DNA from 3 places in the Streptosporangium sp. NPDC002721 genome. Region 1 is predicted to be linked to each of the others. Evidence: predicted binding sites of a transcription regulator. Region 1 holds the regulator's gene; each other region holds the start of a gene.

Region 1 (6,810 bases):
GTCGCCGAGGACCTCGCTCAGGACGCGGTCACGGAAACGGTCGTCGAGATAGGCGCCGGCGCAGAGATAGCGGGTGGCGTTTCGCATCGGGGGCCGTTGCGCGTGACCGTTGGCGGGGTCGCTGGATGTTTGTGATGAGTGGCTCATACATTCCTTGGGGTGTTTCACAGCGATATAGCGCAAATATCGGCTGAAACGCTATGGCGGTTCGTGCCGGGAGGATGGGGAAATCGCCGGTTAAGTTGGGGCCCAAGCTCCGGCGTACCGCGCATCGCCGGGGAGGCGGCAGACTTGGGGCGTGCCATCCACACTTCCCGACGGCGATCCCGTACCCACCTCGGGCGAGCTGCCGGAGAGCGCGCTCGCCGGGCTCGGCGAGCGGCCCTTCGGCTTCTACGTCCACGTCCCCTTCTGCGTGACCCGGTGCGGTTACTGCGACTTCAACACCTACACGGCTTCCGAGCTCGGGCCGGGCGCGTCGCAGAAGGACTACGCGGACACCGCCGTCGACGAGGTGCGGCGGGCGCGGGCCAATCTCGGCGCCACGCGCCTCCCCGTCGAGACCGTGTTCTTCGGCGGGGGAACCCCCACCCTGCTCCCCGCCGGGGACCTGGTACGGATCCTGCGGGCGATCGACGAGGAGTTCGGGCTCGCCCCCGGCGCCGAGGTGAGCACCGAGGCCAACCCCGAGTCGGTGGACCCCGCCTACCTGGCGGAGCTGCGCGCGGGCGGGTTCAACCGGATGAGCTTCGGGATGCAGAGCGCCCGCGAGCACGTGCTCCAGGTGCTCGACCGCCGCCACACCCCCGGCCGCCCCGCGCGGGCCGTACGGGAGGCGAGGGAGGCCGGGTTCGAGCACGTCAACCTCGACCTGATCTACAGCACGCCGGGGGAGAGCGACGACGACTGGCGCGCGTCGCTGGCCGCGGCGATCGAGGCGGGGCCCGACCACGTCTCCGCGTACTCGCTGATCGTCGAGGACGGGACGAAGCTGGCCGCCAGGATCAGGCGCGGCGAGCTCCCGATGCCCGACGACGACGTGGCCGCCGACCGCTACCTGATCGCCGACGCCATGCTGGCCGAGGCGGGGTTCGAGTGGTACGAGGTGTCCAACTGGGCCACCTCGGAGGCCGGGCGCTGCCGGCACAACCTGCTCTACTGGACCGGCGGCGACTGGTGGGGCGTCGGCCCGGGGGCGCACAGCCACGTCGGCGGCACCCGCTGGTGGAACGTCAAGCACCCCGCCGCCTACGCCCAGCGCCTGGCCGCGGGCACCTCGCCCGCGCACGCGCGCGAGGTGCTGGGCCGGCGGGACAGGGCGGTGGAGCGGCTGATGCTGGAGCTGCGTCTCGCGCAGGGCTTCCCGCTCCGGGAGCTGGAACGCCCCCCGGTGGTGGCCCGCGCGCTGGCCGACGGCCTGCTGGAGGTGGAGCCGTTCAAGGCGGGCCGCGCGGTGCTCACCCTGCGCGGCCGCCTGCTGGCCGACGCCCTGGTCCGCGACCTCACCTGAGGCCGGGGCCCGGCGGCCGGCCGGGTCAGCTGACGAAGCGGATGTTCACCGGATAGCGGTACGTCTCTCCCCGGTTGGCCGCCACCGCGGCGACGATCGTCATGACGATCGAGCCGATCCAGAGGAAGAACATCAGCACGAAACCGATGAGCACGAACGCCAGGATCCAGGAGACGAAGTAGACGATCAGCACCGTGAGCTGGAAGTTGAGCGCCTCGGCCGCCTGGTCGCGCGCGTAGGGCGACTCGTCCTTCTTCGCCAGATAGAGCACCAGCGGCCCGACGAAGGAGGTCAGCAGGCCCAGCAGGTGGGCGAGCATCGCCATGGTGGTGTCGTCGCTGCCGGGCCGCGGGCCGTACGTGCCGGGCGGCGCCTGGTAGCCGTATCCCTGCGCGGCGCCGTAGGAGTTGTACGCGTTGTACGCGCCGTGCTCGGGGTATCCGGGTCCGGGCTGGTAACCGCCCTGGTGGCCGCCCGCGTCGTACGGGGAGGCGGGCGGCGGGTAGCCCCCGTATCTCTGGTCCTGCCCGTAGCCCTGGTTCGGCTGTCCGTGGCTTTGGTCCGGCTGTCCGTGCCCTTGACCCGGCTGCCCGTAGCCCTGGCCCGGCTGTCCGTGGCTTTGGCCGGGGGGCGGGGCGCCCTGGCCGGGCCACGTGTGGCCGGGCGGGGGGTCGCCGATGCGCCGGGTCCGGTCGTCGCCCGGTGGGTCCTCGGGGTTCTCGCTCATGTCCCCTCCTGAAGATCCTGAAGAATTGACGGCCTAGTCATCCTCGCCGGGAGCCGTCACGAAGTCGATCAGCTCCTCGACGGGACCGAGGAGCTCGGGCTCCAGGTCGGCGTACGTCGTGACCGATCCGAGAATGCGGCGCCACGCGACGCCGGGCTCCACGTCCCAGCCCAGCGCGGCGACGACGCCCTCCTTCCAGGGCACGCCGCGCGGCACCGACGGCCAGGAAGGGATCTTGAGCACGCGCGGCCTGACCGCCTGCCAGACGTCCACGAACGGATGGCCGACGACCAGCACGTGCGGTGAGGAGACCCGGGCGGCGATCCGGCTCTCCTTGGAACCGGGGACCAGGTGGTCGACGAGCACGCCCAGCCGCCGTCCCGGCCCCGGGCCGAACTCCTCGACGATCGAGGGCAGGTGGTCGACGCCCTCCAGATACTCCACGACCACGCCCTCGACCCGCAGGTCGTGCCCCCACACCTTCTCCACGAGCGCGGCGTCGTGCACGCCCTCCACGTAGATCCGGCTCTCCTTGGCGACCTGGGCCCGCAGGCCCTCCACCGCGATGGAGCCCGACGCGCTCCGCCTGGGACCGCGCGGCGCGGCGGCGGGCCGCACGAGCGTCACCACCCGGCCCTCCAGGAGGAACGCGGCCGGCTCCAGCGGGAACACCCGGCGGCGCCCGAACCGGTCCTCCAGGGTGACGGCCTCCTTGTCGCAGGCCACCACGGCGCCGCAGAAGCCGCCGTCGGCGTCCTCGACGACGAGGTCGAGCTCCGCGGGCACCTGGGGGATCGTCCCCCTGCGCGGGCGCCGCCAGTCTCCCGCCAGAACGTCACGTTCGTACATCACCGACCGCCCACCCTCTCTCCCCGGGACCAGGTGGGACCTCCCCGGGATCAGGTGGGACGCTAGCAAACACCACCGTCACCCGCCGTAGGGTCCCGGCTGTCCCCACTGCCCCACCGGCACCGCGGCGGCCCGGCGCTTGCGGGCGCCGCTCCGCCTCACCAGCACGACGATCGTGACGACGATGGCCAGCAGGATCCCGATCGCGGGGATCAGGAACAGGGCGAGCACCCCGCCCACCAGCGAGTCGGCGGCCAGTTCCTTGCCCACGCCGAAGGTCGTGCCCTCGGCGGGATCGGCGGAGCACTGGACCTGGTAGTCGCCCGCCTGGTCCACGCCGACCCGCAGGCCCATCTCCCAGGTGACGCCGTCGGAACCCGCGACGGTCTGCTGGATGTCGGGCTTCTGCAGGCTGGGCGTGCCCGTGCCGCCCTTCAGCGTGCACTCGAACTGGGTGGGGCCGCCGGTGGCGACGTAGATCGCCGGCTTGTCCGCGGGATCGATCTTGACCGTCGCGGCCTGGCCGGGGGCGAACGTCTGCGTCGGCGCCGCGTCGGTGACCGCGTTGAAAAGGCCCCCGGCGAAGCCGCCGATGCCGACGACGATGCTGACCAGGGCGAGCAGCCAGACCCCGACGATCCACCCGATGCTCGGCTTGATCTTCCCGCTGGGCGGGGGCGGTCCCTGCGGGGCGCCGTAACCGGGGGGCGCGTAGCCGTACGAGGGGGGCTGCTGGCCGTACTGCTGCTGGCCGTACTGCTGGCCGTACGGCTGCTGGGGGGCGCCGTGACCGGGGTTGCGGGAGGCATCGCCCGGATAAGAACCGAAATCGTTGGACATGCCCAAATTGTGGTGGGTGCCGCTTGGATCGCGATAGCAGTTGACTTGACAACGGCTTGCCGTCATCATCCGCAGCTCTTGCTTATCGCGCCTTCCGCACCGGGGCCGTACACTTGGCACTCGGGAACACAGAGTGCCAAACCTCGTGTTTCCCTATGAACGCAGGCAGGGAGGTGACCACGTTGGTCGACGACCGAAAGCTCGCCGTGCTTCGCGCCATCGTCGAGGACTACGTGTCCACCAATGAGCCGGTGGGTTCGAAGGCTCTCGCGGACCGGCACAACCTCGGGGTGTCCCCGGCGACGATCCGCAACGACATGGCGGTGCTGGAGGAGCAGGGCTACATCGCCCAGCCCCACACCAGCGCCGGGCGGGTGCCCACCGACAAGGGCTACCGCCTCTTCGTCGACAGGCTCTCGCAGGTGAAACCCCTGTCGAGCGCGGAACGCAAGGCCATCGAGAGCTTCCTCGCGGGCGCGGTGGACATCGACGACGTCGTCATGCGGACGGTGCGGCTCCTCGCCCAGCTCACCCGGCAGGTCGCCGTGGTGCAGTACCCCACGCTGACCCACTCGACGGTGAGGCACGTCGAGCTGGTGCCGCTGAGCGAGCGCCGGCTGATGTTCGTGCTGATCACCAACACCGGCCGGGTCGAGCAACGCGTGGTCGAGCTGTCCAGCGTCGTCGACGAGCAGCGCGTGGCCCACCTGCGCGCGATGCTCAACGCCTCCCTCGACGGGTGCGGGCTCACCAGCGTCCCCGACAAGGTCGCGGACCTGCCGGAGCGGTTGCCCACGGAGGACCGGCCGCTCGCTGCCACTATCCTGTCAGTGCTGCTGGAGTCCCTGGTGGACCGGCATGATGAGAAGATCGTTTTTGCCGGGGCCGCCAACCTCGCGGGAGCCGACTTCACCGTCGGTCTCCGCGACGTGCTGGAGGCCCTGGAAGAGCAGGTCGTGCTGATGCGACTGCTCGGTGAGACCTCGGACCTTTCGGCGCTGACCGTGCGGATCGGCTCGGAGAACCCCTACACCGGACTCCAGGGCACGTCCATCGTCGCCGCCGGATACGGTTCGGGGGACAAGCAACTGGCCCGGCTCGGTGTGCTGGGCCCGACGCGAATGGACTACCCGGTCACGATGGGCGCGGTGCGCGCGGTGGCACGCTACGTCAGCCAGATCCTGGCTGCATCATAAGAGGTCAACGAAAAGTGGCTAAGAGCGACTACTACGGCACCCTCGGGGTGCGCCGCGACGCCAGTGCGGAAGAGATCAAGAAGGCGTACCGCCGCCTGGCGCGCGAGCTGCATCCCGACGTCAACCCCGACCCCGAGACCCAGGAACGCTTCAAGGAGATCACCCAGGCCTACGAGGTCCTGTCCGACTCCAACAAGCGGCAGATGTACGACATGGGCGCCGACCCGTTCGCCTCGGGCGGTGGCGCGGGGGCCGGAGGCTTCGGCGCGGGCTTCCCGTTCAGCGACATCATGGACGCCTTCTTCGGCGCGGCCGGTGGCGGCGGTGGCCGCGGCCCCCGCTCCCGGGCCCGGCGCGGGCGCAACGCCACCATCCGGGTCGAGCTCGACCTGCGTGAGTCGGGCTTCGGCACGACCCGCGAGCTGGTCGTCGACACCGCCGTGGTCTGCGACGTCTGTACCGGCTCCGGCGCCGCGGCCGGCACCCACCCCGACACCTGTGACATGTGTCATGGCCGGGGCGAGGTGTCCCAGGTCACCCGGTCCTTCCTCGGCCAGGTCATGACCTCCCGCCCCTGCCCCCAGTGCGGCGGCTTCGGGTCGATCATCCGCAACCCCTGCCAGGAGTGCTCCGGCGACGGCCGGGTCCGCACCCGGCGGACCATCAAGGTCCGCATCCCGGCCGGCGTCGAGGGCGGCACCCACATCCAGCTCGCCGGCGAGGGCGAGATCGGCCCGGGCGGAGGCCCGCCCGGCGACCTGTTCCTGGAGATCGTCGAGCGCCCCCACGAGATCTTCGAGAGGCGCGGCGACGACCTGCACTGCACCGTGCAGATCCCGATGACCGCGGCCGCGCTCGGCACCATCCTGACCATGGAGACGCTCGACGGCGCCGAGGAGCTCGACATCCGCCCCGGCACGCAGTCGGGGCAGACGATCCCGCTCTACGGGCGGGGCGTGCAGCGCCTGAACGAGACGGGCCGCGGCGACCTGCTGATCCACGTGAACGTGGAGACCCCTGCCCGCCTCGACGCCGAGCAGGAGGGTCTCCTGAAGGAGCTCGCCAGGCTCCGCGGCGAGGAGCGCCCGCCGGGCAAGTTCGCCCCCGGGCAGCAGAGCTTCTTCTCCCGCCTGCGCGACGCCTTCAATGGCCGCTGACGACCAGACCCGCTCACAGGCCCGGTTGCATCGGCGCGACCGGGCCCGCCTCCGGCCGGGCCGTCCCGGCCGGGGCCGCTCCGGGGCCCGGCGCCCCGGCACGGTCCGCCCCGACGGCCCATGACCGTCCCGGTCTTCCTGGCCGACCCCGCCGACCTGGCCAGGCCGGCGTTCGTCTTCGGCGGTCCCGAGGGACGCCACGCGGCGGCCGTACGGCGGCTGCGGGCGGGCGAGCGGCTCGACCTGACCGACGGGGCGGGCTCCGTCGCCGAGTGCGTGGTGACCGAGGCGGGCAAGGACTCGCTCCGGGTCGAGGTGCTGCGCCGCCACGAGGTTCCCGTACCTTCACCGCGCCTGGTCGTGGTCCAGGGCCTGCCCAAGGGCGACCGGGGCGAGCTGGCCGTGGAGATGATGACCGAGGCGGGGGTCGACGTGATCGTCCCCTGGTCCGCGGCCAGGTGCGTCACCCAGTGGAAGGGCGAGCGGGCGGCCAGGGCGCTGGCCCGCTGGCGTTCCACGGCGCGTGAGGCG
Region 2 (6,810 bases), on a different contig from region 1:
CGCGCCCAGATCGCCCGTACGGCCGGATTGTCCACCGTGGACGCGGCGACCCTCCGCTCCCACGGCGAGCCGTCGAGGCCCGTGCCCCGTACGGTCAGCGCCCCTGTGGCCGTGCCGCGGTAGCGGCCGAGCACGGTGAGCGGGACGCCCGGGTAGATCGAGCCGACGTGGCTCACCGTCCCGGTGACCAGGTCGAGCCCGTCGGCCTTGAGGGACAGGTCGGTGACCAGGGGGGCGCCGATGCGGCGGTGGATGTGCTCCATCGCCTCGTCCAGCCGGTCCTCGGACTCGACCAGCTCGCACCTGCCCCCGCCCGCCCCGGCCAGCCTGCCCAGGAACCCGGCGTTGACCGCCCTGTCGATGCCGACGGTGTGCACCCGCACCCCGGACAGCCCGGCGGCGGTCCGCTCCAGGATCTGGTCCTCGTTGCCGACCTGCCCGTCGGTGACGAGCACCAGCACCCGGTCCTTGGCGGAGTCGGCGAGCAGCGCGGCGGCCCGCTCCAGCGGGGACAGCATCTCGGTGCCGCCGCGCGCCTCCAGCCTGGCCAGGTGCTCCACGGCCCGGTAGCGGTTGCGGTCGGACGCCTCGGACAGCCCCTCGCCGAGGCCGTCCGGGTACTCCACGACGGTGTCGAAGGAGAGCACCGCGAACCGGTCGTCCGAGGTGAGCGTGTCGACGATGCGCGCGGCGGCACGACGGGCGGCCACCATCTTCCAGCCGGTCATGCTGCCCGAGCGGTCGAGGACGAGCACCACGTCCTTGGCCCGGCCCCCGGCGGGCGCCGGTTCGGGGACGACGGTCAGCGTGAACGTGCCCTCGCTCTCGTCGTCCCCGTCGGGGGCGAGCGCGAGGGAGGTGGAGGCGTCGAAGGCGAGGCGCAGGATGAAGTCGCGGTCCAGCCGCTCACCCGGCTGGAGGCGGATCTCGGTGCCCTCCTCCTGGACCACGTGCAGGCTGGAACGGACCTCGCGCAGCTCCAGCCCCGCCGGGTCGACCGAGACGGCGAGCGACAGGCGGACCGGGTTGGGGAAGCCGGGCAGCAGCACCGGCGGGGTGATCCGGGAGGCGTCGGGGACCGCGTCGGTGTCCGGGGCCCAGCCGTCGCCCGCGCGCTCGCCGTCCAGCGGGGTGCCCGGGATGTAGCGGGGGGCGACGACCAGCGGGAAGCGGAAGGTGGCCGCGCCGTCCTCGTACGGGAGGGGCTGGTTCAGCGTGAGGTGCACGGTGACCCGCTCGCCCGGCACGATGTTGCCGACCCTCATGGTGAAGACGTCCGGCCGGTCCTCCTCGGCGATCGCGGCCCGTTTGCCCTGGGAGATCGCCTGGTCGTAGTCGGCCCTGGCCTGGCCGCGCTCCTTGAGCACGCCCTCGACGACCCGGCCGTCGGCCTCCATCCTGAAGGCGGTCACGGCGGCCCGGTCGGGCAGCGGGAAGACGTACGTCGCCTCAAGAGCCACGTCGTGCGGGTTGCGGAAGCCCTGGACCACCTCGACCCCGGCGCTCAGGCCGGACACGGCGGCGGTGACGTCCACGCTCTCCAGTGGCAGGTTGCCGCGCTCGGTGCTGAGCGCCCCCATCCCGGCGTCGGGGACGGGCAGGCACTCCTCCGGCGGCAGTGTGGTGATCGAAGTGGTCATGCGTGCGTTCCTTCCGGAGGTGTGAGGCCGCGTTCGCGAAGGAGCGACAGGAGCCCCTTCGAGGCGGCGGCGATCTCGGCGAGGTCATCGGGTGTGGGGGCGTGTCCGCCCGTGTCGAGCATCAGCGTCACGCCGTGCGCCAGCCGCACGCCGTGGACGAGCACGGCGTGCGGGGCCTTCGGGCTCTCCGGGGCGGGCGGGGCCTGGACCGGCAGAGCACGTGGGATCGGCAGGGCCGTGGCGGTCGAAGTTTCAGGGGCTTCACCGGACGAGAGCGGAGGGGGCTTCGCCGGAGCGGGGACGACGGCGTCCGCCGTGAGGCCGGTGTCCGACGATGCGGTGGACGGTCCGGCCCAGAAACGCGGGCGCGCCGCCGGAGGAGAGCCGGTCCCGGCCGGAGGCGCGGACGGGCGCCCGGGGGTGTTCTCCGGAAAGTGCTCGGGAGGATGCTCCGGCGGATGCTCCGGCGCGGTTTCCGGTTCCGGTGACGGTTCGGGGAGCCGGGCGATCGACTCCAGGGTCTGGTCGGTGGCCCCGGCCAGCTCAACCTGGATCTCGGCGATGGTCCGGCCGTCGGACTGGCGTCGCTTGACGGCGACGATCTGGAGCAGGTGGCGCCTGCCGTAAACGGCGACGCGGCCCCGGCGGGCCAGCGGGGGGTCGAGGAGGCCGATCGTGGAATACCAGCGGATGAGGCGCTCATTGGGCATGTCCCTCACCCGCCCGTTGAGCTGGGCGGTGGGGGTCAGCGCGGCGGACGCCCGCTCAGCCAGTTCACCGATGGTCCATTCCATGCCTCGATAGTGACACTGTAATCATGACAGTGTCAACATGCTGGCTGGAGTAAAGGTGCAGGTGGGTGGGTACGGACATTGCGTACCAAAGGGGAAATTAAGCTCGAAACAGGGGGAGGACGCTTCATGTCCGCGATCACCAGCCCGCTCACGCCAGAAGACAAGAAGACCATCGCCGTCGTGCTCCAGGGGGCTCTCGTCGACCTGCTCGACCTGTCGCTCCTGACCAAGCAGGCCCACTGGAACGTGATCGGCCACAACTTCCGGTCGCTGCACCTGCAGCTCGACAAGATCGTCTCGTCGGCCAGGAAGCACGCGGACACCGTCGCCGAGCGCGCGGTGGCCCTCGGGTGCAACCCCGACGGCCGGGCCTCCACGCTGACGAGCACCAGCGAGGTGCCGCAGCTGGAGTCGGGTTACCTCAACGACGGCAAGGTCGTGGCCGCCATGACGGACATCCTCGGGTCCATCATCCGCCGGATGCGCGAGCGCATCGAGGCGGCCGAGCAGCCCGACCTGGTCACCCAGGACCTCCTCATCGAGATCACGCAGGACCTGGAGAAGCACCACTGGATGATCGAGGCCCAGCGCTAGACCGTCCTTCGAGACGCCCCGGCCCGTGAGGGCCGGGGCGTCTTTCTCTGCTCCCGGCGCCTCCGGACGCTATGGCATGAGGTTCTTCGCGTCGCCGCCCCCGAGCCAGACAAGCTCGGAGTGAAACCGCCGCGCGGCACTGCGCGCGCTCGTCCACCGGCCGAACCCATGACCGTTCGCCCCGATGGTCGCCGCAGTCCCGCCGGGCAACGTCAGCCCGTAGGCGACCACCTCCACGACGGCTTTTTCGTCATCCCCCGCGTACTCCTGGATCAGGGCGAACAGGCGCGGTAGCTCACCCGTCGGAAGGCGCGTTTCTTCGCGAGGGTGTTCCGGCTCCGTGTCGTGTGTGAGATGGTCGCCGACGCCTGGAGCGTGGCAGGCAGACGGTTGGTCGAACTCAAGGGAACGTTCCACGAGAAGTGCTCTCTTTCTGCCTGACGCCTGTGAAGGCCGCCCGATTTGAACACGTTTCGGTCAACTGCAGGGAGAGGTGGCGTCTGTGGCGCATCGTCAATTTTGGGGCTTTCGATCCTTCGACCTTGAAGGGGTCGCCCGAGGCTTTGTCATGTAAACGCGGATTGGCCTGCCTGTTCTTTGGCCTGCGGCAGCTCTATGGTGTTCTAGAGCACCAGTGAAGTCAATGGCTGATTCAGAGTGCACTAGAACAGGGGTTCCGACATGGCTGACCGCCCGCAGGCTATGGCTCCGTACAAGCGGATCGCCGCGCAGATCAGGGCCAGGATCGAGAGCGGGGAGATCCGGCCGGGTGACCGCGTTCCGTCGGTGCGGGAGATCATGCGGGACGAAGGGGTGTCCACCGCGACCGCCACCCGGGTCGCGGCCGTGCTGCGGGCGGAGGGGTACGCGGAGTCGGTTCCGGGGATCGGCACCCTGGCCAGCCTGCCGAAGAAGATCACGGCAGGTTCCGATCGTCTTCGAATGCTGCGGGCGAGCGGGAGCGGCTACCGCGAGGGTGAGCGAGTCGAGATCTTGAGCGCCGGCCTCGTCCCGGCGTCCGAGGTGGTCGCGGACGCGCTGGGGGTCGAAGAGGGAGCCGCCGTCGTCCAGCGCCGTCGCGCCTACTACGACGACAGAGGGCTCGTGGCGCTGTCCACCTCGTGGCTTCCGGGTGAGCTGAGCCAGGTGGTGCCCGAACTGCTGATCGCGGAACCACTTCCGAGAATGACTTTCGGGCTGGTCGAGGACAGGGCGGGCCGACGGGCCGTCCGGCGGCGCGACCTCGTCGCCATCAGGCCGGTTCCCGAGGACGTCGCCCCGATCCTCGGCGTGGAAAGCGGTCTGCCGGCACTCACCATGACCAATCTCTACTGGGACCAGCACGACGAGGTGACCGAGTACGCCGTGGACTTTCTCGGCCCCGGCCGCGAGCTCTCGGCTGACCACACCCTGGAGTAGCCCTCTTTTTCTCCATCGCTGATATCGGCGTTCACAAAAGTGTGGTCCGAGAGATCGATGTCGCGAGCTTCGCGTGAGCGTACGATCCCCGCGAAGTGCCGCTCTCATTACGGATGAGTTCGCGACCGTCATCCGAGCTGTGGCCAGCCATCTCAGACGAGTGAGAGGGAGGAGCACGTGATGATCAGTCCTGAGGAACTGGCCGATGTGGCCTGGCACATCAGCACCAGGAGCGCCGACAGCAACGGTCAGTGTGTCGAGGCCGGTCCGTTAGCCGACGGCAGCGGACGTGTCGCCGTACGGCACAGCCGCCGTCCCGAGGCCGAGGTGATCGTCTACAGCCGGGCCGAGTGGGAGGCGTTCGTCGGCGGCGTCAAGGACGGGGAGTTCGACTTCCCCGCCCGCTGACCGTACCGGCTCACGACAAGGCGCGACCTCGAATGACGGTCCGGCGGTTCGGAACGATTGGACACGATCGAATTCGACGGGCGCCTGCTGGTCCCGCCCTTTACGAGCTCCGTTCTACCTCGGTGGTAATCGACGGGCGACGCCCGGAACCGAGAGGCTTGCGGCATGAGTGGTGAAACCCGTGACATCGTGGAGGAACTGCTGCGTCGGATGGCCGAGGGCGATCACGACCGTACAGCGGAGTTGTTCGCCGAGCCGGTCGACTGGCGGCTCGCCTGGCCGGCCGAGGGGCATCCGGCGGTGCCGTGGATTCGCCCACGGTCCGGCCGGGCCGAGGTGGCGGACCATTTCCGGTCGCTGGAGGCCCATCACGTACCCGAGCTGAACGGCACGTCGGTGACGCGGATCCTGGTCGACGGGGCGGACGCCGTCGTGCTCGGGGAGATCGCGCAGACGGTACGGGACGGCGGGGCCGCGTACACCTCACCGTTCGCGTTGCATCTCACCGTCGAGGACGGGCTCGTCACCCGCTTCCACATCTACGAGGACAGTCTTACGGTCGCGCGGGCCCTCGGCGCTTGAACGCGATCGCCGAGGGGCTCATTCCGTAATACCGCGCCGCACGCTGTTCCGGCGGAACTCCCATCCCAGGATGGCCCGGCATTCCGGCTGTAGGCTCCCGTCCCGTGCCGAAACGATCATCGATTCTCTGGGGAGCGGCGATTCTGGCCGCCCTGGCTCCCGATGTCTATTTCCGGATCAAGGCGATGGCGTCCGGCACGGGGAGCGGCGGCGGTGGCGTCTGGATCACGTTCGCGTCCTGCGAGGGGCACCGGATCGGCTTCTGGCTGAACGGGCTGCTCGACCCGCTCTGGGACCTCCCCCTCCTGTGGTTCGGATCCGCGCCGCTGATCGTCCTCGCATGGGGAGGCTCGCTGCTGGGCGAACGTGCCGGACGTCCAAGGATCGGCCGGATCCTGGGACGCCTCGTCGCCCTGGTGATGATCGTTCGCTATCTCCCGTCCCTGCTGCTGCTCGTGATCGACATGTCCGGCGATCCCCGATGCGCGGACGCCTGGGGGCCGGGACTGACGATCTGGGGTGTCACGCGGGATCTCTGCCGCCTGGCCTCCGCGATCCTGGTGCTCCTCGCTGTCCGTTCTTCCCGTACCCCGAGGAACGGCCTCACCCGTACGGCGATCGTGGTGCCGCTGGTGATCGCGGTGCTCCTCGGCGCGGTGGGCGACGCCGCGCGGGGGAAGGTGAGCGACGGGTCGGCGCTCGACTGCGCCGGATTCGGCGACGGTACGGTCTCGGGGCTGGACAAGAGCGAGAAGGAGTTCCTGTGCCGGATCCGGGACGACTACAGGTGGGGCATCTCGGCGCTGGAGGACATGCCCGACCGCGATCTTCTCGCGTACGGCCGAGGGCTGTGCGACCTGGCGGTGCGCCACGGGGGAGGCGACGTCGACGCGCCCGCCGTGGCGGAGGCGATCGGTGAGTTGCACAGCGACCTGCTTGCGGGGGCGCTGAGCCTGTTGTGCCCCGAGGTGGCCGAGGTGCAGCAGGAGAAGGGGCGGCGGGCACAAGAGGAGAGTGACGCCTACTTCGCGGCGGCGGAGCGGGCCTGTGCCGCCCATCCCCGGCACCGGCCGAGGATCGCACCGGTACGGCAGGCCCGCGCGACCATGTGGACGGAGTTCTGGGAGATCCACGCCTGGGACGAGGGGAACGAGGGCGCCGAGGTCGACGGCCGGGTGGCCGACCTGGTGGGCAGCGAACCCGGCGCGCTGGGCATCTGGGCGGCGGATGAGGGCGGTCACGCGTGCGTGACCGGTGAGTCCTACCGGCGTCGGCCGCCGGTGGAGACCCGGGGGTGGGAACAGGTCGTCGAGGTCGGTTACCGGACGGGGACGGGAGTCCTGTCCATCGTGGACGTCGAGGGTCATGAACTC
Region 3 (6,810 bases), on a different contig from region 1:
CGACACGAACGACGAGACCGGATTGCCGGGCAGCGCGAAGAGCGGCACCTGGTCCTCGCCGACCACGCCGAAGCCCTGGGGCATTCCCGGCTGCATGGCGACCCGCTCGAAACGGACCGTGCCGAGCGGGCCGAGGGCCTCCTTGACGGGCTCGTACGCGCCCATCGAGACGCCGCCGCTGGTGATCACCAGGTCGGCCCGCAGCAGCTGCGCGTCGAGCTGGTCGAGGAACCCCGCGGCGTCGTCGCCGACGATGCCCGCCCGGTAGCCCTCGCCGCCCGCCTCGCGGACGCCGGCGATCAGGGCGAAGCTGTTGGACTCCCAGATCTGGCCGGGCCCCAGGGGCAGGCCCGGCTCGACGAGCTCGGCGCCGGTGGAGATCACGACCACCCGCGGGCGGGGCCGTACGAGAACCCTGCGGCGGCCGACACCCGCCAGCACCCCGAGCTGCGCGGGACCGATCGAGGTGCCCGCGGGCAGGACGACGTCGCCCGCCCGCACGTCCTCCCCGGACCTGCGGATGGCGTTCCCCTCCCGCACCGGGCGGTTGATCAGGACCTGCGCGGCGCCGCCGTCGGTCCACTCGACCGGGATCACCGCGTCGGCCCCGGCGGGCAGCGGTGCCCCGGTCATGATCCGCATGGCCATACCGGGACCGATGGCCTGCAACCGGCCGTCGCCGGCCGCGATGTCGTCGATCACCGGGAGCGTCACCGGGGCGTCCGCGACGTCCTCGGCCCGCACGGCGTAACCGTCCATCGCGGAGTTGTCGAAGGGCGGCAGCGCGACCGGGGCCGTGACCTCCTCGGCCAGCGTGGTGCCCAGCGCCCGTTCCAGCTCCAGCTCCAGCGGGGCGAGCACCCGCACGGTGCGCAGGATGTCGGAGAGGTGGTCGTCGACCGGTTTCAGGGAGCTCATCGCGAGGCCAGGAACTCCTTGAGCCAGGGCACGAACTCGGGTGCCAGGTCGGGGCGCTCGGCGGCGAACCGCACCACCGTGCGCAGGTATTCGAGCTTGTCGCCGGTGTCGTAACGGCGGCCCCTGAACAGCACGCCGTGCACCGGGCCGCCCTGGTCGCCGCCGCGCCCGGCGAGGGTCCGCAGGGCGTCGGTGAGCTGGATCTCGTCGCCGCGTCCCGGCGGGGTGTTCTCCAGGACCTCGAAGACGGCCGGGTCGATCACGTACCGGCCGATGATGGCCCAGTTGGACGGGGCCTCGTCTGCGGGAGGCTTCTCCACCAGGTCGGTCACCCTGACCACGTCGTCCTCGCCGGTGGGCTCGATGGCGGCGCAGCCGTACAGGGAGACCTGCTCGTGGGGGACCTCCATGAGCGCGATGACGCTGCCGCCGTGCGTGCCGCGTACCTCGATCATGCGCTTGAGGAGCTCGTCGCGGTGGTCGATGAGGTCGTCGCCGAGCAGGCAGGCGAAGGGGTGGTTGCCCACGTGCTGCTTGGCGCACAGGACGGCGTGGCCGAGGCCGCGCGGCGTACCCTGCCGTACGTAGTGCAGGGTGGCCAGGTCGGCGGGCTCCCTCACCTGGGAGAGGCGCTCGTCGTCGCCCTTGGCCTCCAGGATCTCCTCGAGCTCGTGGGCCCGGTCGAAGTGGTCCTCGATGGAACGCTTGTTCTTCCCGGTGACCATGAGGACGTCGAGCAGCCCGGCGGAGACCGCCTCCTCGACGACATACTGGATCGCGGGCTTGTCGACGATGGGCAACATCTCCTTGGGGGTCGCCTTGGTCGCCGGAAGAAAACGGGTGCCCATGCCCGCCGCGGGAACGACGGCTTTCGTCACAGCTTCGAAGTCGGCCATAACGAAACCTTAGTGGAGGGACCTGTGGACAAGCTGACGCTGCGTGCCACGATCGAGACCGCACGCGCCTCGATCCCCGACGAGCAGCGGCACGCGGCCTCCGTCCAGATCAGGGAATCCCTGCTGGACCGGCCCTGGGTCCAGATGGCCGGGCTGGTCGCGTGCTACTGGTCGATCGGTACGGAACCGGCGACCCACGGGCTGGTCTTCGCCCTGTGGAAGCACGGCGCGACCGTGATCCTGCCCGTGCTCCGCGACGACGACGACCTCGACTGGGCGGTGTACGACGGCCCCGACACCCTCGCCCCCGGCCGCTTCGGGATCATGGAACCGGTCGACACCCGCCGCGGTGTCGACGCCGTCAGGACCGCGGCCCTGGTGATCGTGCCCGCGCTCGCGGTCGACAGGACCACCGGGGTACGGCTGGGCCGGGGCGGCGGCTCCTACGACCGGGCACTGGCCAGGGTCGGCCCGAACGTGCCGACGGTGGCGCTGCTCCACGAGGGCGAGTTGATCGACGGGGTCCCCGCCGAGTCCCACGACCGCGCGGTCCGCTACGCGGCCACCCCCGACGGGATCTTCAAGACCGCCGCCGCGGAGGCGTGACGGACCACCGGTGCGAGGCGTGACCATCTGGGGTGTTGGATCGCCGCTGGGCACGGGGCCGAAGGCGCCAGAATCGTGACAGGGAGTGCGCGCCGCTCATGTGTGGCTGCCCTTCCTAATGCGACACAATGGTCCCCGGAGTCAGAGAGGGGACCAGATGGGACTGGATGTCTGGCTGCTTCTCGGTGCCGGAATCGTCATCGCGGCCATCGTCGCGGTGCGTGTCGCCCACCGGAGCGGACTGCCCAGCCTCCTGATCTTCTTGGGTTTCGGTTTGCTCGTCGGCGAGTCCGGGTTCGGGTTGCAGTTCGAGAACCCGCAACTCGCGCAGGAGATAGGCCTGATCGCGCTGGCGATCATCCTGGCCGAGGGTGGCCTGACCACCACCTGGAGCCACGTCAAGGGAGCCATTCCCACCGCCCTGGTGCTCGCCACCGTCGGCGTGGGCGTGAGCATCGCGGCCGTCGCGGTCCCGGTGCACCTGATCCTCGGCATGGACTGGCGGACCGCGTTCCTGCTCGGCGCGATCCTCGCCTCCACCGACGCCGCCGCCGTCTTCTCCGTACTTCGCCGCCTGCCCCTGCCCTCACGCCTCGCGGGCATCCTGGAGGCCGAGTCGGGCCTCAACGACGCCCCCACGGTGATCGCCGTCATGCTGCTGAGCGCCGCCACCTCGCCCAGCCTGGGGGTGGCGCTGTTCGAGGTGGTCCTCGAACTCGTGGTGGGCGCGGCCGTCGGCCTGGCGGTCGCCCCGCTCGGCGCGTACGCGCTGCGCCGCATCGCGCTCCCCGTCTCGGGCCTGTACCCCATCGCGGTGCTCGCGCTCGCGTTCGTCGCCTACGCGGGAGCCACGCTGCTGCACGGCAGCGGCTTCCTCGCGATCTATCTCGCGGCGCTGGTCATGGGCAACTCCCGGATGCCGCACCGCGCGTCCTCTCGGGGGTTCGCCGAGGGCGTGGCCTGGCTGGCGCAGATCGGCCTGTTCGTCATGCTCGGCATGCTGGCCAGCCCCTCGGAGATGCCGTCCGCGATCGTGCCCGGCCTGGTCGCCGGGCTGATCCTGGTCGCGGTGGCCCGCCCGCTGTCGATCATCGTCTCCGCGCTGCTGGCCCGGCTGATGCGCGTCGACCGGCTGGCCTGGCGGGAACAGGCCTTCCTGTCGTGGGCCGGGCTGCGTGGCGCGGTGCCCATCGTGCTCGCCACCATCCCCTGGGCCGCCACCTCCGTTCCCGACGGCACCGCCAAGTTCGTGTTCAACGAGGTCTTCGTGATCGTCATCGTCTACACCCTGCTGCAGGGGCCGACGCTGCCGTTCGTGGCGAAACTCCTCAAGCTGACCACGCTCGACGAGGCCCGCGACCTGGAGGTCGAGTCGGCGCCGCTGGAGGAGCTCAACGCCGACCTGCTCCAGGTCAAGGTGCCGCCGACGTCCATGCTGCACGGCGTGGAGATCTTCGAGCTGCGGCTGCCCTCGGACGCCCAGGTGACGCTGATCGTCAGGGACGGCCGTACGTTCGTCCCCACCGACTCCACCAGGATCAGGGTCGACGACCAGCTGCTGGTCGTGACCACGGCCGCCTGCCGTGACACGGTCGAACGCCGGATGCGCGCGATCAGCCGCAAGGGCAAGCTCGCGGGCTGGTTCGGCGAGCGGGGCACCTGACAGGAACCGGCGCCCGGCCGGGGGCGGCGGCTGATCGGAGGTGGTACCTGACCGGAATCGGCATCCGGCCGGGGGCGGCGGCTGGTCAGGGGTGGCGCCTGATCGGGATCCGGCTACGGAATGCGAGGACTCCGACTCGCGTTTAAGCTTGTCGGCTGCGTACCATTAGCAGTCGCGCCACTAGAGTGCCAATCGGCGCGGATCACACGAGGAGGAGCGCGTGCCCACCTACCAGTACGCCTGCACAGCCTGTAACAACCAGTTCGAAATCGTCCAGAAGTTCTCCGACGACGCTCTCACCGAGTGCCCGAGCTGCGCGGGCGACCTGCGCAAGGTGTTCTCCGCGGTCGGCATCGTCTTCAAGGGCTCGGGCTTCTACCGGACCGACAGCCGGTCCTCGTCGTCCAGCACGGTGACGTCCGCGAACGGTTCGTCGAGCTCTTCCGGCTCCTCGGACTCCTCCGGTTCGTCGTCGAAGTCCTCCGACTCGTCGAGCTCGTCCTCGTCGAATTCGTCGAGCTCGTCGTCCTCGTCGGACTCCAAGTCGACGAAGACCGCGAGCAGCACGGCCGCCGCGGCCTCCTGAGCCGCCTTCCCCACCTCCCGATCGGCCGTTCACGGGCGGCCGCCAACCGGCCGCCCCAGGCTGTGGCCCCTGCCGACCGCCCCGCGCCGTGGCCCGATCGGCCGAAGCGGGTGGGTGATGCCCCCGCCCTCGGTATCGCGGGACAGCCGGTACGACCCCCGATGGCGCCCCGGCGGTTCCGCCGAAAGCGATCGGGCGACCACCCGGGGAAATGGTTATCCACAGGCCGTCACCCGGGCTCCTCAGGGACCGGTCCGTGGCGCTAACCTCGGCTCCATGGTCACTCCTCGCGCGGACATCGGGGTCATCGGCGGCTCGGGCTTCTACTCCCTGCTCGACGACGCCACAGAGGTCGAGATCACCACGCCGTACGGCCCGCCCAGCGACGTCGTCACGGTCGGCCGGATCGGGTCGCGCTCGGTCGCCTTCGTGCCCCGCCACGGCCGCGACCACCGCTTCCCCCCGCACCGCATCCCCTACCGGGCGAACCTGTGGGCACTGCGCTCCCTCGGCGTCCGCCAGGTCCTGGCCCCCAGCGCGGTCGGCTCCCTGCGCCCCGAGATCGGCCCCGGCGCCCTGGTCGTCCCCGACCAGATCGTCGACCGCACCTCGGGCCGGGTGCAGACCTACTACGACGCGGGCGGCGTCGTCCACGTCGCCTTCGCCGACCCCTACTGCCCCTCGGGCCGCGCGGCGGCCGTCTCCACGGCGCGTTCCGCCGACTGGGAGGTGACCGACGGCGGCACCCTCGTGGTGATCGAGGGCCCGCGCTTCTCGTCCCGCGCCGAGTCCCGCTGGTTCAGCGGCAACGGCTGGTCGATCGTCGGCATGACCGGCTTCCCCGAGTCCATCCTCGCCCGCGAGCTGGCCCTCTGCTACACCTCGGTCTCCCTCGTCACCGACCACGACGCCGGGGTCGAGGCGGGTGAGGGGGTCACCCACGACGAGGTCCTCGCCTTCTTCGCCACCAACGTCGGCCGCATGCGCTCCCTCATCGGCGACGTCGTCGCCGCCCTCCCCGAAGAGCGCACCTGCCCCTGCCAAAATGCCCTGGACGGCCTCAAACTCCCCTTCGACCTCCCCGGCTGACCCTACAAGCGGCGGCCCCGGCATCACCGCCAGGTGGGCCCTACCCGACGAATCTCGAAAAGGGTCGGTTCCCGCCCCCGTCCAAGCCACCCGGATCCGCCGAGAATCCTCGCTCCACACCGCTGGCCTGCGAGGCACCTCACCCACCACGGGCCCCGTACCGCTGGTCGGCGAGGCACCTCACTCACCAGGGGCCCCGCACCGCCACTCGGCCAGGGCGTCCCACCAATCACGGGCCCCGTGCCGCTGGTCGGCGGGGCACCTCACCTACTACCGGTCCCGTACCGCTTGGTTGGCGGGGCGCCTCACCCACCACCGGCCCCGCGCCGCCATCCGGCCGGGGTGTCCCAACAAGCCCCGCGCCGTCACTCGGCCGGGGCGTCCCACCCATCACGGGCACCGCGCCGCCCGGCTTCTCCCACCCCTGGAGTCAGCCATGCGCGCTCTGCGCCGCTTCCTCGACCGCCGTCACCGCCTCATCGCCACCGCCGTCGCCGCCCTGGCGATGGGATGCGCCGTACTGGCGCTGCGCCCGGACACCGCCTCGGTGACCGTCCTGACCGCCGCCAGGGATCTTCCCGGAGGCGTGCTGGAACCGGCCGACCTGACACCGGCTCCCCTGAGACCCGATACGGTCCCCGACGGCGCCCTGAGGCCCGGCACGCCGTACGCGGGAAAGATCCTGACGGGTCCCGCGCGGCGCGGGGAGCCGCTGACCGACGTCCGCCTGCTCGGCCCCGGCCTGCTGGCCGCCCACGGCGCGGGAACGGTCGCCACCCCCGTACGCGTCGCCGACCCCGAGACCGCGCGCCTGCTCTCCCCCGGTGACGTGGTGGACGTACTCGCCGCCACCTCGGCATGGGACGGCGACGCCCCGGCGACCATCGCGGCCGAGGACGTCACGGTCCTGGCCACCCCGGGCGGGGAGTCGGAGCGCGGCGCGCTCGTCGTGCTGGCCACCACGTCGGCCCAGGCGACCGAGCTCGCCTCCGCCCAGGCCGGCGGACGGCTCTCCTTCACGATCGGCCCTCGCACAGGATGAATCTCACGGT

The links. The regulator HrcA, encoded in region 1, represses chaperone genes, less so after heat shock. The targets are predictions, from matches to a motif close to TTGGCACTCTCNNNNNGAGAGTGCCAA.
Region 2: a site for HrcA is predicted at 2,444-2,470, ahead of ACFYWM_RS00120 (DNA starvation/stationary phase protection protein). Genes of this name have one in related genera too.
Region 3: a site for HrcA is predicted at 4,249-4,275, ahead of ACFYWM_RS43835 (FmdB family zinc ribbon protein). Genes of this name have one in related genera too.

The regions. Positions count from the first base shown of each region.
Region 1 is NZ_JBIAQI010000007.1:45,031-51,840, reverse strand. It holds gene ACFYWM_RS11020 (hypothetical protein) at 1-87, opposite strand, end outside; gene hemW (radical SAM family heme chaperone HemW) at 299-1,510, shown strand; gene ACFYWM_RS11010 (DUF4870 domain-containing protein) at 1,536-2,237, opposite strand; gene ACFYWM_RS11005 (DUF3097 domain-containing protein) at 2,271-3,086, opposite strand; gene ACFYWM_RS11000 (hypothetical protein) at 3,165-3,926, opposite strand; gene hrcA (heat-inducible transcriptional repressor HrcA) at 4,109-5,122, shown strand; gene dnaJ (molecular chaperone DnaJ) at 5,137-6,279, shown strand; gene ACFYWM_RS10985 (16S rRNA (uracil(1498)-N(3))-methyltransferase) at 6,400-6,810, shown strand, end outside.
Region 2 is NZ_JBIAQI010000001.1:25,569-32,378, forward strand. It holds gene ACFYWM_RS00110 (VIT domain-containing protein) at 1-1,640, opposite strand, end outside; gene ACFYWM_RS00115 (MerR family transcriptional regulator) at 1,637-2,434, opposite strand; gene ACFYWM_RS00120 (DNA starvation/stationary phase protection protein) at 2,561-3,028, shown strand; gene ACFYWM_RS00125 (hypothetical protein) at 3,098-3,445, opposite strand; gene ACFYWM_RS00130 (GntR family transcriptional regulator) at 3,710-4,447, shown strand; gene ACFYWM_RS00135 (DUF397 domain-containing protein) at 4,628-4,855, shown strand; gene ACFYWM_RS00140 (nuclear transport factor 2 family protein) at 5,021-5,437, shown strand; gene ACFYWM_RS00145 (hypothetical protein) at 5,542-6,810, shown strand, end outside.
Region 3 is NZ_JBIAQI010000064.1:5,873-12,682, reverse strand. It holds gene glp (gephyrin-like molybdotransferase Glp) at 1-909, opposite strand, end outside; gene galU (UTP--glucose-1-phosphate uridylyltransferase GalU) at 915-1,814, opposite strand; gene ACFYWM_RS43845 (5-formyltetrahydrofolate cyclo-ligase) at 1,839-2,420, shown strand; gene ACFYWM_RS43840 (potassium/proton antiporter) at 2,578-4,083, shown strand; gene ACFYWM_RS43835 (FmdB family zinc ribbon protein) at 4,304-4,669, shown strand; gene ACFYWM_RS43830 (S-methyl-5'-thioadenosine phosphorylase) at 4,946-5,758, shown strand; gene ACFYWM_RS43825 (RcpC/CpaB family pilus assembly protein) at 6,195-6,800, shown strand.